3 regions of the Delftia sp. WSY_10 genome follow, and region 3 is predicted to be linked to each of the others. Evidence: predicted binding sites of a transcription regulator. Region 3 holds the regulator's gene; each other region holds the start of a gene.
The links. The regulator FNR, encoded in region 3, switches genes on or off when oxygen is low (the NO sensors DNR and NnrR bind a similar motif). The targets are predictions, from matches to a motif close to TTGATNNNNATCAA.
Positions count from the first base shown of each region.

Region 1 (4,781 bases), on a different contig from region 3:
GGCCTTCACCCTGGTCAACGGGCAGGCGCAGCCGGTCTCGCTGCAGCAGTTGCAGCAGGCCGATGGCAAGCCCATGGTGATCAACCTCTGGGCCACCTGGTGCCCGCCCTGCCGGCGCGAGATGCCGGTGCTGGCCCAGGCCCAGCAGCAGCGGCCCGATGTGCGTTTCATCTGGATCAACCAGGGCGAGACGGCAGAGGCCGTGATGGGCTATTTGCGGCGCGAGCAGGCGACGGCCCCGCTGCCGCTGGCCCAGGTGCTGTTCGACCCGCAGCAGCAGGCCGGCCGGCACTGGCGCCAGCGGGGCCTGCCTTCCACCTATTTCTATGGCGCCGACGGCCGGCTGTGCGGCATGCGCATGGGCGAGCTGTCGCGCGCCAGCCTGGCCCAGCATCTGAAGGAATGTTCATGAGCGCTTCCCCCCTGTTCCCCCTGCCTGCACTGGCAGGAGCCCTGGCCCTATCGGTAGCCTTGGCCCTGCCGGCTGCGGCGTCCGAGCTGCCATCGGAGGATTTCCTGGCCCAGCAGGGACTGACCCTGGTGGGACCGCTGCCGGCCGTGGGCGGACTCAAGGCCTGGGCCGCCTACCGCGACCGCCAGCCCGTGCCCATCTACCGCATGCCTGACGGCAAGCACTGGGTGCTGGGCACGGTGATCGACGCCCAGGGCCGCGACGTGAACGCCCAGGCCCTGCAGGCCGCCGTGCAAAAGCCCATGGGCGAGCAACTGTGGAGCGATGTGCAGCGCGCCCAGTCCATACCGGATGGCCGCGCCGACGCGCCGCGCACGGTCTATGTGTTCACCGACCCCAACTGCCCCTATTGCAACCAGCTGTGGAACGATGCCCGGCCCTGGGTGGAGAGCGGCCAGGTGCAGTTGCGCCACATTCTGGTGGGCATCCTCAAGCCCAGCAGCGAGGGCAAGGCCGCCGCCATGCTGACCGCGCGCCAGCCAGAGCAGGCCCTGGCCGAGCACGCACGTGCCTATGCCAAGGCCGGCCGCGCCAGCGCAGAAGGCGCGGGCGCCACGCCGCTGGCCCCGGTGCCGCAGGCCACGCGGCAGGTGCTGGCCAGCCATGCCTCGCTGATGTCCACCTGGGGCCTGCGTGCCACGCCGGCCCTGGTCTGGAAGGATGACAAGGGGCTGGTGCAGGTACGCACCGGCCTGCCACCGGGCCTGCTGGAAGAGGTCATGGGGCCGCGTGGCAGGAAATGATGAGGACGACCATGAGCACAAGCCGTTGTCCCGCCGATTCCACCGCCTCCAGCGACTGGAGCGACCTGTTCCCTACCCGGCCGGATGCGCCGCCGCTGCGCATCGTGCTGCATGCGCCCACGCCCGGCGCCCTGGCCCGTGCACGCAGCAATCTGGCCAACCTGCGCCAGGACCGTCCCGGTGCCGAAGTCCGCATCGTCATCAACGGCCCGGCCGTCGAGGCACTGCTGGATGCCGCGCCGGGCACGCCGCAGCATCTGGATGCAGAGGCCCTGGCCCATGCGCTGGTCTGCCCGAACACGCTCAGGAAGCTGGGCCGCGAGGCGCCTGCCGGCATGCGCGTGCTGCCGCAGGGCGGCATCGAGTCACTGGCCCTGCTGCAGCAGTCGGCCTGGTGCTACGTGCGCTGCTGAGCGGCCTGCGCCAGCGAGGCCAGGCAGCGCGCCTGCCATTGGTATTCAGGCTCGAAGGACTCGCGGTCCGTGACGGCGCCGTGGCCGCCCTCGCCATAGACCATGGCATAGGCCGCATAGTCGGCCGCCTGCAGCGCCCGGCCCGCCAGCCCATGGGCCGTGGCATAGGTGGCGGACACGGCGGCATGGCCGCAGCCGTCGAGGGAGCGTGATCCCTGGTGGTGGTTGGCCAGGCTGGCGGCCTCGCGGGCCAGGCGGTCCAGCTCCTGCCGGTCGATCTGGCCGTCCAGGTAGCGGCGAAGGCCTTGTGCGCAGCGGATGACGTCCGGGTCTTCCAGCAGGTGCGCGATGCGGTCCACGCAGGCCTGTGTGAATTGCAGCCTCAGGTGCTCGCCGGCTTCGGCGGCAAGGTCCAGTTCCGAAGCAAGGCTGTTCAGGGCATGGTTCATGGAGAACTCCTTGGCAGTGGCGACACAAGCAGCGTAGACCGGGGCCGCGCACGGAAACAAGAGGGTGATTTCCGATACGCGCCCCGCATTCCCGAGGAATGCAGTCACCCTGTTAACCCCGTCTTAATCCCTGCGCCACACGCTATGGAGTGCCTTGGGCGCCTGTCCATGGCAGGCAGTTGGTGGCGCTTTGCAAGCCCATTGCTTGACTCATATCAAGCCGCCAAGGCCCTGAATTTCATATATTAAATTCAATATAAAAAGCATATTTTTAATGCTTTATTGAGTTTGAGCGACCACCCTCCCGTGGCCGCAGGACGATGAAAGACAGGCCATGCCAAAAACATCCCGCGCCGGCAGCGGCTGCAACGACTGCAGCTGCAAGCCCTCCACCCAGGACATCCCCGCCCCTACCCTCTCCCATGCGCAGCCCGCCGCCGGCAAGCGCGGCTTCCTGCAGGACCTGCTGGCCGCTGCCATGGCGGCCGTGGCCCTGCCCGTGGCGGCGGCCGCGCCCGGCACCCCGGGTTTCCAGCCGCCGCGCCGTCCCGGCGAGGCCGGCAGGCGCTACGGCATGCTGGTGGACCTGCGCCGCTGCATAGGCTGCCAGGCCTGCACGGTGAGCTGCTCCATGGAGAACCTGCCGCCGCTGGGCCAGTTCCGCACCACGGTGCTGCAGTACGAGGTGCAGCACGCGGGCAACGAGGACCTGCCGCCGGCCATGCTCAACCTGCCGCGCCTGTGCAACCACTGCGACAACCCGCCCTGCGTGCCGGTCTGCCCGGTGCAGGCCACCTTCCAGCGCAGCGACGGCATCGTGCTGGTGGACAACGAGCGCTGCGTGGGCTGCGGCTACTGCGTGCAGGCCTGCCCCTATGACGCGCGCTTCATCAACCACGAGACGCAGACCGCCGACAAGTGCACCTTCTGCGAGCACCGCCTGGAAGCCGGCCTGCTGCCGGCCTGCGTGGAAAGCTGCGTGGGCGGCGCCCGCGTGATCGGCGACCTCAACGACGAGGGCAGCGAGATCCGCCAGCGCATGCGCGAGCACGCCAAGGACCTCAAGGTGCTCAAGCCCGCCATGGGCACGGACCCGCATGTGTACTACCTGGGATTGCCCGACGCCTTCGTCGACGGCGTGGACGGGCAGGCCAGCGTGCGGCTGGTCACTTCCCACTGAACGCAAGGAGCACCCCATGCACATCGTCGAACTCCTGACCCCCGCCTACGAATCGGCCTGGCTGCCCTGGGCCGTGCAGTACTTCTTCCTGGCCGGCATTGCCACGGGCGCCGCCCTGCTGGCCGCCGCCTGCGCCTGGGCGCCGCGCGCCAGCGCCATGGCGCGCCTGCTGCCGGCCGCCGTGCTGGTGCTGGCCGTCAGCGCCATCGCCGCGCCCGTGTCGCTGCTGGCCGACCTGCACCAGCCTGCGCGCTTCTGGCATTTCTATGCGCACTTCACGCCGTGGTCGTGGATGTCGGTGGGCGCCCTGCTGCTGCCGGCCTTCGTGGGACTGGCGCTGGCCTTCGTGCTGGCCTGGTGGCTGGGCCGGCCGCGGTGGCTGCGCTGGCTGGCGCCGCTGCTGGCCGTGTCGGCGCTGACCATCACCGCCTATACCGGCGCCGAGCTGATGGCCGTGCGCTCGCGCCCGCTTTGGAACACGCTGTGGGTGCCGCTGAACCTGGCGCTCACGGGCTGGCTGGCCACGGTGGGCTGCATGTTGGTGACGGCGCGCTTTCTGCCCGCCCGCCACCGCCCCGATGCCGGCGCCCTGCAGGCCCTGCGCATGCTGGGCCTGGCGCTGGCGCTGTGCCTGCTGGTCATGGTGGCGGTCTGGGCCGTTGCCGGCTGGCTGGGCCAGGGCCGCTCCTTCCAGGCGGCGCTGCAGCTGTGGCAGCAGTTTCCGGTCTGGCGCCTGAGCATGCTGGGCTCGGCCGTGGCCGGTGCCGCCCTGCTGTGGGCCCTGGTCCGGGGTGGGCAGCGCATGGCCTGCCCGCGCTACACGCTGGCCCTGGGGCTGGGCCTGGCCGCCGCGGCCTGGGCCTTCCGCTGGGCGCTGTTCATGGGCGTGCAAGGCGTGCCCAAGTACGGCGCGGGCCTGTACATCTACCACATGCCGCTGGGCGGCGACGGCCTGCTGGGCATGCTGGGCGTGGCCGGCCTGTGCATTGCACTGGTGACGCTGGCCACCTGGGCGCTGGAGCTGTTTCCCGCGCGCTCGGCCGCGGCCCGCGCCCTCTGACACCGCCGCCCTGACGACCCCTCACCCATTCACGGAGCGCGGCCCGCCACCGGCCAGCCGCGCCACAGAAAGCCTTTCATGACCGACAAGAAGAAACTCCCCCAAGCCCCCGAAGATTCCCTGGATGCCGAGGCCACACGCCGCCGCCTGCTGCTGCGCGGCGGACTCACCGCCGGTGGGCTGGCCGCCTTTGCGGCCGGCTATGGCGAGACGCTGGCACGTGGCGCCAAAGGCCTGGTGACAGGCAGCTCGGGCACGCCCACAGCCAGCGCCACGCGCGGCAATTCGCTGACGCCGGAGTTCCGCATCGACCCGGCCACGGGCGCGCTCGCCACCCAGCCCGGCCAGGTGGTCAGCCCGTCCAGCTGCCTGGGCTGCTGGACGCAGTGCGGCGTGCGCGTGCGTGTCGATACCGCCAGCAACCGCATCCTGCGCGTGGCAGGCAACCCCTACCACCCGCTGGC
Region 1 is NZ_JBICKY010000035.1:224,927-229,707, forward strand. It holds gene ACF8ML_RS16785 (TlpA family protein disulfide reductase) at 1-412, shown strand, start outside; gene dsbG (thiol:disulfide interchange protein DsbG) at 409-1,215, shown strand; gene ACF8ML_RS16795 (hypothetical protein) at 1,227-1,628, shown strand; gene ACF8ML_RS16800 (hypothetical protein) at 1,613-2,077, opposite strand; gene dsrO (sulfate reduction electron transfer complex DsrMKJOP subunit DsrO) at 2,412-3,257, shown strand; gene nrfD (NrfD/PsrC family molybdoenzyme membrane anchor subunit) at 3,274-4,317, shown strand; gene ACF8ML_RS16815 (tetrathionate reductase subunit A) at 4,396-4,781, shown strand, end outside.
Region 1: the regulator FNR is predicted to act here: its motif matches at 2,283-2,296, upstream of dsrO (sulfate reduction electron transfer complex DsrMKJOP subunit DsrO).

Region 2 (4,781 bases), 100 kb from region 3:
TGCAGCAACTGAGCAGCGCTGCCTGGTCCTCGCCGCCATCGCCAGGGCAGGACTGAAGCCCCCGCCTTCCATTGCATTTTCTCGTCGCATTAACAGACACAACATGACGAAACCTAACGAACCTCTGCCCCAGGCTGCTGCGCCTGCCGCATCCAGCCCCGCCGGGCCGCCCATCGCCCACGGCACCCAGCCACTGTGGCGCACCTTCCTGGTGTTCCTGGGTCCCATGGTCCTGGCCAATATCCTGCAGTCGCTGTCGGGCACCATCAACAGCGTCTTCATCGGCCAGATGCTGGGCGTGCAGGCCCTGGCGGCCGTCGCGGCCTTTTTTCCGGTGATGTTTCTCTTCATCGCCTTCGTGATCGGCCTGGGCGCAGGCTCCTCGGTGCTGATAGGCCAGGCCTACGGTGCGCGCATGCACGACAAGCTGCGCGCCATCGCAGGCACGGCCATGTGCATAGGGCTGCTGTTCGGCGCCGTCGTGGCCCTGTTCGGCGGACTGTTCACCGAGCCGCTGATGCGTCTGCTGGGCACGCCGCCCGACATCATGGAGCAGGCCACGCTGTATTCGCGCATCGTGCTGCTGGGCATGCCGGGGCTGTTCGTGTTCCTGCTGGCCACCTCGCTGCTGCGCGGCGTGGGCGACACGGTCTCGCCCATGCTGGCCCTGCTGATCTCCACCGGCACGGGCCTGGTCTGCACGCCGGCGCTGATTGCGGGCTGGGGCGGCCTGCCGCGCCTGGGCGTGGCCAGCGCGGGCGTGTCCATGATCCTGGGCTTCACCCTGGCCCTGGCCTGGCTGGGCTGGCGGCTGCGCCGCATAGCCAGCCCGCTGGCGCCCAATGCCGCGCTGTGGAAGGCCATGCGCATTGACCGGACCCTGCTCAAGAGCATCCTGCGCGTGGGCATACCCACGGGCGTGCAGATGATCGCCTCGTCCATGGCCGGGCTGGTCGTCGTGTCGCTGGTCAACGGCTTCGGCTCCAGCGCCACGGCAGCCTACGGTGCGGTCAACCAGATCAACTCGTTTGCGCAGTTCCCGGTCATTTCGGTGGCCATCACGGCCTCCATCCTCGGCGCCCAGGCCATCGGCGCTGGCCGCAGCGAGCGCCTGGGCGCCATCACGGCCACGGCCATCCGCATGAACCTGGTGCTGGGTGCCGCCCTGGCCCTGATCGGCAGCCTGTTCGCGCGGCCGCTGCTGGGCATGTTCATCACCGACGAGCAGGTGCTGGTGCTGGCCATCGAGCTGCTGTACATCGTGCTGTGGAGCGGCCTGCTGCTGGGCTGCTTCATTGCCCTGTCGTCCATCATGCGTGCCAGCGGCGATGTGGTCATTCCCACGGCCATCACCATCACGGTGCTCGCCGTGCTGGAGCTGCCCATGGCATGGTGGCTGAGCCGCAGCTTCGGGCTGATGGGAATCTGGATGGCCTTTCCGCTGTCCTACACCCTGACGCTGTGCCTGCAGACCGCCTACTACAAGCTGGTGTGGAAGAAGCGCCCGATCCGCCGCATGGTGTAAGGCGTGCGCCATGCAAAACAGGCTTCCCGAGGGAAGCCTGTTTTTTTGGGGGTGGGCAAAGCGTCAGGCGTTCAGGTCCAGCACCACGCGCCCTTCGATCTTGCCTTCATGCATGCGCGCGAAGATGTCGTTGATGTTCTCCAGCCGGTCGGTGGACACGGTGGCCTTGACCTTGCCCATGGCCGCGAAATCCAGCGACTCCTGCAGGTCCAGCCGCGTGCCCACGATGGAGCCACGCACCGTCACGCCGCTGAGCACCATGTTGAAGATGGGCAGCGGGAAGCTGCCGGGCGGTAGGCCGTTGAGCGATACCGTGCCGCCGCGCCGCACCATGCCCAGCGCCTGCTCGAAGGCCTTGGGCGAGACCGCCGTCACCAGGGCGCCGTGTGCGCCGCCAATCTCTTTTTTCAGGTAGGCCGCAGGGTCCGTGGTCATGGCATTGACCGTGACCTGTGCGCCCAGGCGCCTGGCCAGCGCCAGCTTGTCGTCATCCACGTCCACCGCCGCCACGTTCAGGCCCATGGCCTTGGCATACTGCACGGCCATGTGGCCCAGGCCGCCGATGCCCGAGATCACCACCCAGTTGCCGGGCCTGGTGTCGGTGACCTTCAGGCCCTTGTAGACCGTGACGCCCGCGCACAGCACGGGAGCGATCTCGATCAGGTCCACGCTGCCGGGCAGCAGGCCCACGAAATTGGCATCGGCCAGCGCGTACTGCGCAAAGCCGCCGTTGACGGAGTAGCCGGTGTTCTTTTGCTGCTCGCACAGCGTCTCCCAGCCACCCAGGCAATGCTCGCAATGGCCGCAGGCCGTGTACAGCCACGGGATGCCCACGCGGTCGCCCTCCTTCACGTGGGTGACGCCCGCGCCCACGGCGGCCACGTAGCCCACGCCTTCGTGGCCGGGAATGAAGGGCGGATTGGGCTTGACGGGCCAGTCGCCCTGCGCCGCGTGCAAATCGGTATGGCAGACGCCGCAGGCCTCGATCTTCACCAGCACATGGCCGGGATCGGGCCTGGGCACCGGGACTTCCTCGATGGTGAGCGGCTTGCCAAACTCCCGCACCACGGCGGCCTTCATGGTCCTGTTCATTCGCGCCATCCTTTCTTTGCGTCAAAGTAGGTACAGCATTTCAGCGAAGCGACCTGAACGCCTTGATCAAAATCAGGCCTTGGACCATCAAGGAAAAAAAAGCGGGCAAGGAAAACCTTGCCCGCTTTTCAGGGATGCGAATGCAGGCCTTACACGGGCTGGCCCACCAGGTCGTGGCCCTGCGTGCCCACGATGCGCGCCTTGACGAAGTCACCCACCTTGTAGGTCTTGCTGGCCTTCTCGGGCGGCAGCAGGTGCACCAGGCCGTCGATCTCGGGGGCATCGGCATAGCTGCGGCCCACGCCACCCTTCTTGCCCAGGCCCACGGACTTGTCTACCAGCACCTGCATGGTCTGGCCGACGCGCTTTTGCAGGCGTGCCGTGGAAACCTCCTCGGCCACGGCCATGAAACGCGCGCGGCGCTCCTCACGCACTTCGTGGGGCAGCATGCCGGGGATCTCGTTGGCGGCAGCGCCTTCGACCGGGCTGTAGGCAAAGCAGCCCGCGCGGTCGATCTGCGCCTCGCGCAGGAACTGCAGCAGGTGCTCGAACTCCTGCTCCGTCTCGCCGGGGAAGCCGGCGATGAAGGTGGAGCGGATCACCAGGTCGGGGCAGATCTCGCGCCAGCGCTGCAGGCGCTCCAGGTTCTTTTCACCGTTGGCGGGGCGCTTCATGCGCTTCAAGACATCGGGATGGCTGTGCTGGAAGGGCACGTCCAGATAGGGCAGCACGCGGCCCGTGGCCATGAACGGAATGATCTCGTCCACGCTGGGGTACGGGTAGACATAGTGCAGGCGCACCCAGGCGCCATAGGGCTCGGCGATCTCGGCCAGCGTCTGCACCAGTTCGAGCATGCGTGTCTTCACCGGCTTGCCGTCCCAGAAGCCCGTGCGGTACTTCACGTCCACGCCATAGGCCGAGGTGTCCTGGCTGATCACCAGCAGCTCCTTGACGCCGCCCTCGAACAGTGCACGCGCCTCCTTGAGCACATCGCCCACGGGACGCGAGACCAGGTCGCCGCGCATGGAGGGAATGATGCAGAAGGTGCAGCGGTGATTGCAGCCCTCGGAAATCTTCAGGTAGGCGTAGTGCCTGGGCGTGAGCTTGATGCCCGCCTCGCCAAAGGCGCCCGGCACCAGGTCGATGAAGGGATCGTGCGGCTTGGGCAGATGGGTGTGGACGGCATTCATCACCTCCTGCGTGGCGTGCGGCCCGGTCACGGCCAGCACGCTGGGATGCACTTCCTGGATCAGGTTGCCGCCGTCCTTGCCCGCCTTGGCGCCCAGGCAGCCGGTGACGATGACCTTGCCGTTCTCGGCCAGCGCCTCGCCAATGGTGTCCAGGCTCTCGCGCACGGCGTCATCGATGAAGCCGCAGGTGTTGACGATCACCAGGTCAGCGCCCTCGAAGGTCTTGGAGGTCTGGTAGCCCTCGGCGCTGAGCTGGGTAAGGATGAGTTCGGAGTCCGTGAGTGCCTTGGGGCACCCGAGGGAGACGAATCCCACGCGCGGAGCGGCCGCGCCGGCAGGGGTTGTCATGGTTGTTGCGTCGCTCGTGGGGGTCATAGGGGCGATATTGTCCCAGTTCTGCGCGAACTTGGTAAACCGCCCCCGAACTTATCCCTGCAAGCTCAGCTATTGCGCTTGATCCCGAGCGCGCCCAGCATCTGCTCGGTCTGCTTTTGCATCTGCTCCTGCATCTGGGCGAACATGTTCTGCGACTGCTCCATATAGCTGCTCATCATGTTCTGCATGGCGGGCGGCTGCATGCGCATGAACTGGCTCCAGGCCTCGGGCGACGTACCCTGGGCCTGCTCGGCGAGCTTGTTCTGGAAGTCGGTGAACATCTGCACGTTCTTTTCCAGGTAGGAGCCCATGTAGCCCTGCATGGCGTGGCCGTAGAAACGGATGATGTTGGCCAGCACGGTCTCGGAGAACATGGGGGCGCCGCCCGCCTCTTCTTCCAGAATGATCTGCAGCAGGATGCTGCGCGTGAGGTCTTCGCCCGTCTTGGCGTCCTTGACCACCACGGGCTCGTTGCCCATCACGAGCTGCTTGACTTCCGTCAGCGTGATGTAGGAGGACGTGTTGGTGTCGTAGAGACGGCGGTTGGGGTATTTCTTGATCACGCGCTGTGCGCTGGGGGCGGCGGCTGTTGTCGTCTC
Region 2 is NZ_JBICKY010000015.1:245,326-250,106, forward strand. It holds gene ACF8ML_RS07485 (DUF2239 family protein) at 1-56, shown strand, start outside; gene ACF8ML_RS07490 (MATE family efflux transporter) at 104-1,525, shown strand; gene adhP (alcohol dehydrogenase AdhP) at 1,589-2,617, opposite strand; gene rimO (30S ribosomal protein S12 methylthiotransferase RimO) at 2,767-4,155, opposite strand; gene phaR (polyhydroxyalkanoate synthesis repressor PhaR) at 4,248-4,781, opposite strand, start outside.
Region 2: the regulator FNR is predicted to act here: its motif matches at 2,680-2,693, upstream of adhP (alcohol dehydrogenase AdhP).

Region 3 (4,781 bases):
TCATTCCGATCACGCCTGCCGACCCGGACCCGGGCCAGCTGGTGTCGATGTTCGAGTCCGAGAAGAAGGTCTACCCGCGCTCCATCAGCGGTGTCTTCGCACGCTGGCGATGGGCTCTGGTATTTCTCACCCAACTGGTTTTCTATGGCCTGCCCTGGCTGGAATGGGGGCAGCGCCAGATGGTGCTGTTCGACCTGGGTGCGCGGCGCTTTTACCTGTTCGGGCTGGTGCTGTACCCGCAGGATTTCATCTACCTGGCGGGCCTGCTGATCATTTCGGCGCTGGCGCTGTTCCTGTTCACGGCCGTGGCCGGTCGCCTGTGGTGCGGCTTTTCCTGCCCGCAGACGGTCTACACCGAAATCTTCATGTGGGTGGAGCGCAAGGTCGAGGGCGACCGCAGTGCGCGCATGCGCCTGGACAAGAACGGCTGGACCTTTGAAAAGCTCTGGAAGAAGTCGCTCAAGCAGTTGCTGTGGATTGCCATTGCCCTGTGGACCGGCTTCACCTTCGTGGGCTACTTCGTGCCCATCCGCGAGCTGGGCGGCGAGCTGCTGGCGCTGCAGGGCAGCTGGCAGGTCTTCTGGGTGCTGTTCTACGGCTTCGCCACCTATGGCAACGCCGGCTACATGCGCGAGCAGGTCTGCAAGTACATGTGCCCCTATGCGCGCTTTCAGAGCGCCATGTTCGACCGCGACACCATGATCGTCAGCTACGACACGGGCCGGGGCGAGCCGCGCGCGCCGCGCACCAAGAAGGTGGACTACAAGGCCCAGGGCCTGGGCGACTGCATCGACTGCAAGATGTGCGTGCAGGTCTGCCCCGTGGGCATCGACATCCGCAACGGCCTGCAGTACGAATGCATAGGCTGCGGTCTGTGCATAGACGCCTGCAATTCCATCATGGACAAGATGGAGTATCCGCGCGGCCTCATCCGGCTGACCACGCAGAACGCCATGGCCGGCATGTGGCGGCGGGCCCAGGTGCTGCGCCGCATCTTCCGTCCGCGCGTACTGGTCTACTCGGCCGTGCTGATCGGCCTGAGCATGGCCATGATCGTGAGCCTGGCGCTGCGCCAGTCGGTCAAGGTCGACGTGATACGCGACCGGGCGTCGCTGTCGCGCATCGTCGCGGGCGGCAAGCTGGAAAATGTCTACCGCCTGCAGATCATGAATGCCACCGAGCAGGCCCAGCGCTACCGCATCAGCGCCCATGGCCTCGACGGGCTGGAGTTGGCGTCCGAGCAGGAGGTCGAGGTCGGCCCTGCCGAGACGCGCGGCATTGCGGCGCGGCTGCAGATTCCCTACGGTTCCGCCGAGCCGGGCTCGCACACCGTATTCTTCGATATCGATGCCGTGCATTCAGGCGCGGGACGCGCGTCCGAAAAGGCCGTCTTCCTGGTGCCCCGGTGATATGTCTGGCCGGCGCCGCCCAGGCTGCGCCGGCTGTTTGAAAGAAAGAGGTTATCCATGTCTTCCAGTCCCGCAGTCTCCGCGCCCGCCACGGCCCCTTCGCATCCGGACGCCGGCAAGCCCTGGTGGAAGTTCGCCCATGTCTGGCTCGTGGTGGCCGGCCCGGCCGCCGTCGTGGTGGCCGGCGTGGTCACGGCCGTCATTGCGATCAATGGCGCCGATCCCGTGATCGATCCTGACTATTACCGCAATGGCATCACCATCAACGAGCGTGCCGATGGCGTGCGCGAAGTGCCCAAGAGCCTGGCGCCCGCGGTCACCGGCCGCAACCACGCGGCCACGCCCGCGCAGGACCATCCCACGGACCGCTGAACGCAGGAAAATGCCGTGCACAAGGCCGCAGTCACGGCCTTTTTGCATGGTGGATGGCATCTCCAGCATGCGCGAGGGCCAAGGGTTTCCTACAGGCAGTGCAGGGTGCGCAGGGCTTGGCACGGTGCGAGGGCGGCGCGCACAATGAAAGCCACCCCTCGACAGCTCAAGGAGATCGCTGATGTTGGCCCAACGCTGGATGTGGATTGCCTGGCCGGCCTTTCTGGCCGCCGCCGTGATGGAGATGCTGGTATTCGCCTTCGTGGACCCGCTGGAGCTGCACTGGCTCGGCGACCTGGGCTGGTCGCGGCAGGGAATCTACACGCTGGCCTTCTTCGCCTTCTGGGGCGTGACCATGCTGTCCAGCCTCATGACCACCATGCTGGGACGCTCCACGCACGATCTCAACGACGGCGTGGTCTCCGAGCCGGACCCAAATCTGGCCATGCAGGGCCTGGGGCGCGATTGAACCTGCGTGCACTGCAATGGCAATGAACAAGGCCCGCGATCGCGGGCCCTGTTCATTGCCGGGGGGCGGGGCCTTGCGGCCTCACTGGCACTGCTGGCTGTTGACGATGCGCTTGAGCGCGTCCGTGTCCAGGATGCGCAGATGGCGCTGGCGCACCTCGATGATGTTTTCCTCGGCAAACTTCGAGAAGGTGCGGCTCACCGTCTCCAGCTTCAGGCCCAGGTAGCTGCCGATTTCCTCGCGTGTCATGCGCAGCACCAGTTCCGACTTGGAAAAGCCCCGGGCGTGAAGGCGCTGTACCAGGTTGAGCACGAAGGCGGCCAGCCGCTCCTCGGCACGCATGCTGCCCAGCAGCAGCATCACGCCATGCTCGCGCACGATCTCGCGGCTCATGACCTTGTGCACATGGTTTTGCAGGGCCGTGACCTCGCGCGACAGGTCCTCCAGCTTGTCGAAGGGCATGACGCAGACCTCGGCGTCTTCCAGCGCGACCGCATCGCAGGTGTGGTGGTCGTTGACGATGCCATCCAGGCCGATGATCTCGCCGGCCATCTGAAAGCCCGTGACCTGGTCGCGCCCGTCCTCGGTGGCCACGCAGGTCTTGAAGAAGCCCGTGCGGATGGCGTACAGCGAGGTGAAGGACTCACCGTTGCGAAACAGCAGGCCGCCGCGCTTGACCTTGCGGCGCGTGGCCACGATGTCGTCGATGCGCTGCATCTGCTCGGCATCCAGGCCCATGGGCATGCACAGCTCGCGCAGGTTGCAATTGGAACAGGATGCTTTGATGGTCTGAAGGTTCATGGAGTAAACATCAGCGGCGCAGCAGTGCGCCGGCGGTGACCTCGTGGATGGCGATGAGTTGGATCAAATTGTCGCAGCACTGCCGCGAACAACTCTTGATATGAGTCAAGGACGCGACCAATGGGCTGCGGCACAGTGGACGACATTAGAGGAAAAAACCCATGACCGCTGTCACCCCAGAGCTGCTGCGTCGCTTCGACGTACCGGGGCCCCGATACACCTCGTTCCCCACGGCCGATCGTTTCGTGGAGGCTTTCGGTGCTGAAGACTATATCCTGGCACTTGAGCACCGCAAATCGAGTACCGCAGCGCGGGCCATGCCTTTGTCGCTGTATGTGCATGTGCCGTTCTGCGAGTCGCTGTGCTACTACTGCGCCTGCAACAAGATCGTGACGCGCCACCACGATCGCGCTGCCGTCTACCTGGACTACCTGGCGCGCGAGATGGCCTTGCACACGGCCCATTGCGGCAAGGGCCAGGCCGTCAGCCAGCTGCACCTGGGCGGCGGCACGCCCACCTTCTTCTCGGACGATGAGCTGCGCACGCTGATGGCCCTGCTGCGCGAGCATTTCAAGCTGGAGCCGGGCGGCGAATACTCCATCGAGGTCGATCCGCGCACCGTCAGCGTCGAACGCCTGGCCGTGCTCAAGGAGCTGGGCTTCAACCGCCTGAGCTTCGGCGTGCAGGACTTCGACGAACAGGTGCAGATCGCCGTGCACCGCGTGCAGCCGGCCGAGCAGGTGTTCGCGCTGGTGGCGGCCGCACGGCAGCTGGGCTTTGCCTCCATCAACGTGGACCTGATCTACGGCCTGCCCAAGCAGACGCCCGAGTCCTTCGAGCGCACGCTGGCCCAGGTCAATGCGCTGCGGCCCGACCGCATCGCGCTCTATGCCTATGCCCACCTGCCCGAGCGCTTCAAGCCGCAGCGGCGCATCGCGGCCGGGGACCTGCCCCAGGGCGCCGACAAGCTGGCCATGCTCTCGCGCTCCATCGCGGCCTTCATGGACGGCGGCTATGTCTACGTGGGCATGGACCACTTCGCCTTGCCCGAGGACGCGCTGGCCGTGGCCAAGCGCCAGGGCCGGCTGCATCGCAACTTCCAGGGCTACAGCACCCAGCCCGACTGCGACCTGATTGCGCTGGGCGTGTCGGCCATCGGCAAGGTGGGGGCCAGCTACAGCCAGAACGCCAAGACGCTGGAGGAGTACTACGACGCCATCGACGCCGGCCACCTGCCCGTGGTGCGCGGCCTGGCACTGTCGCGCGATGATCTGGTGCGGCGCGCCGTCATCATGGCCATCATGTGCCAGGGCGCCGTGCTGTTCGAGCCCATGGAGCAGGCCTGGCTGCTGGGCTTTCGCGAGTACTTCGCCCCCGAGCTGGCGGCGCTTCAGGACCTGCAGGCCAAGGGGCTGGTGCAGATCAGCGACGAGGGATTCCAGGTCACGCCCATGGGCTGGTACTTCGTGCGTGGCGTGGCCATGCTGTTTGACCGATATCTGCAGGCCGACAAGAACCGGGCGCGGTTTTCGAGGATCATCTAGGCCCCATGCTGTTGTCGCTGCTCTGGACCGCTTTGATCATGGGGCTCGTCGGCGGGCCCCATTGCCTTGCCATGTGCGCCGCGCCCTGCGGCGTGGTCACGGGCGGGGCGGGGCAGGGCACGGTACAGGGTGGTGGGCAGGTGGTCGCCGTCCATGGACTGCAAAGCCGGCTGTGGCTGCGCACGG
Region 3 is NZ_JBICKY010000015.1:347,239-352,019, reverse strand. It holds gene ccoG (cytochrome c oxidase accessory protein CcoG) at 1-1,409, shown strand, start outside; gene ACF8ML_RS08015 (FixH family protein) at 1,467-1,781, shown strand; gene ACF8ML_RS08010 (hypothetical protein) at 1,963-2,250, shown strand; gene fnr (fumarate/nitrate reduction transcriptional regulator Fnr) at 2,332-3,051, opposite strand; gene hemN (oxygen-independent coproporphyrinogen III oxidase) at 3,213-4,595, shown strand; gene ACF8ML_RS07995 (sulfite exporter TauE/SafE family protein) at 4,601-4,781, shown strand, end outside.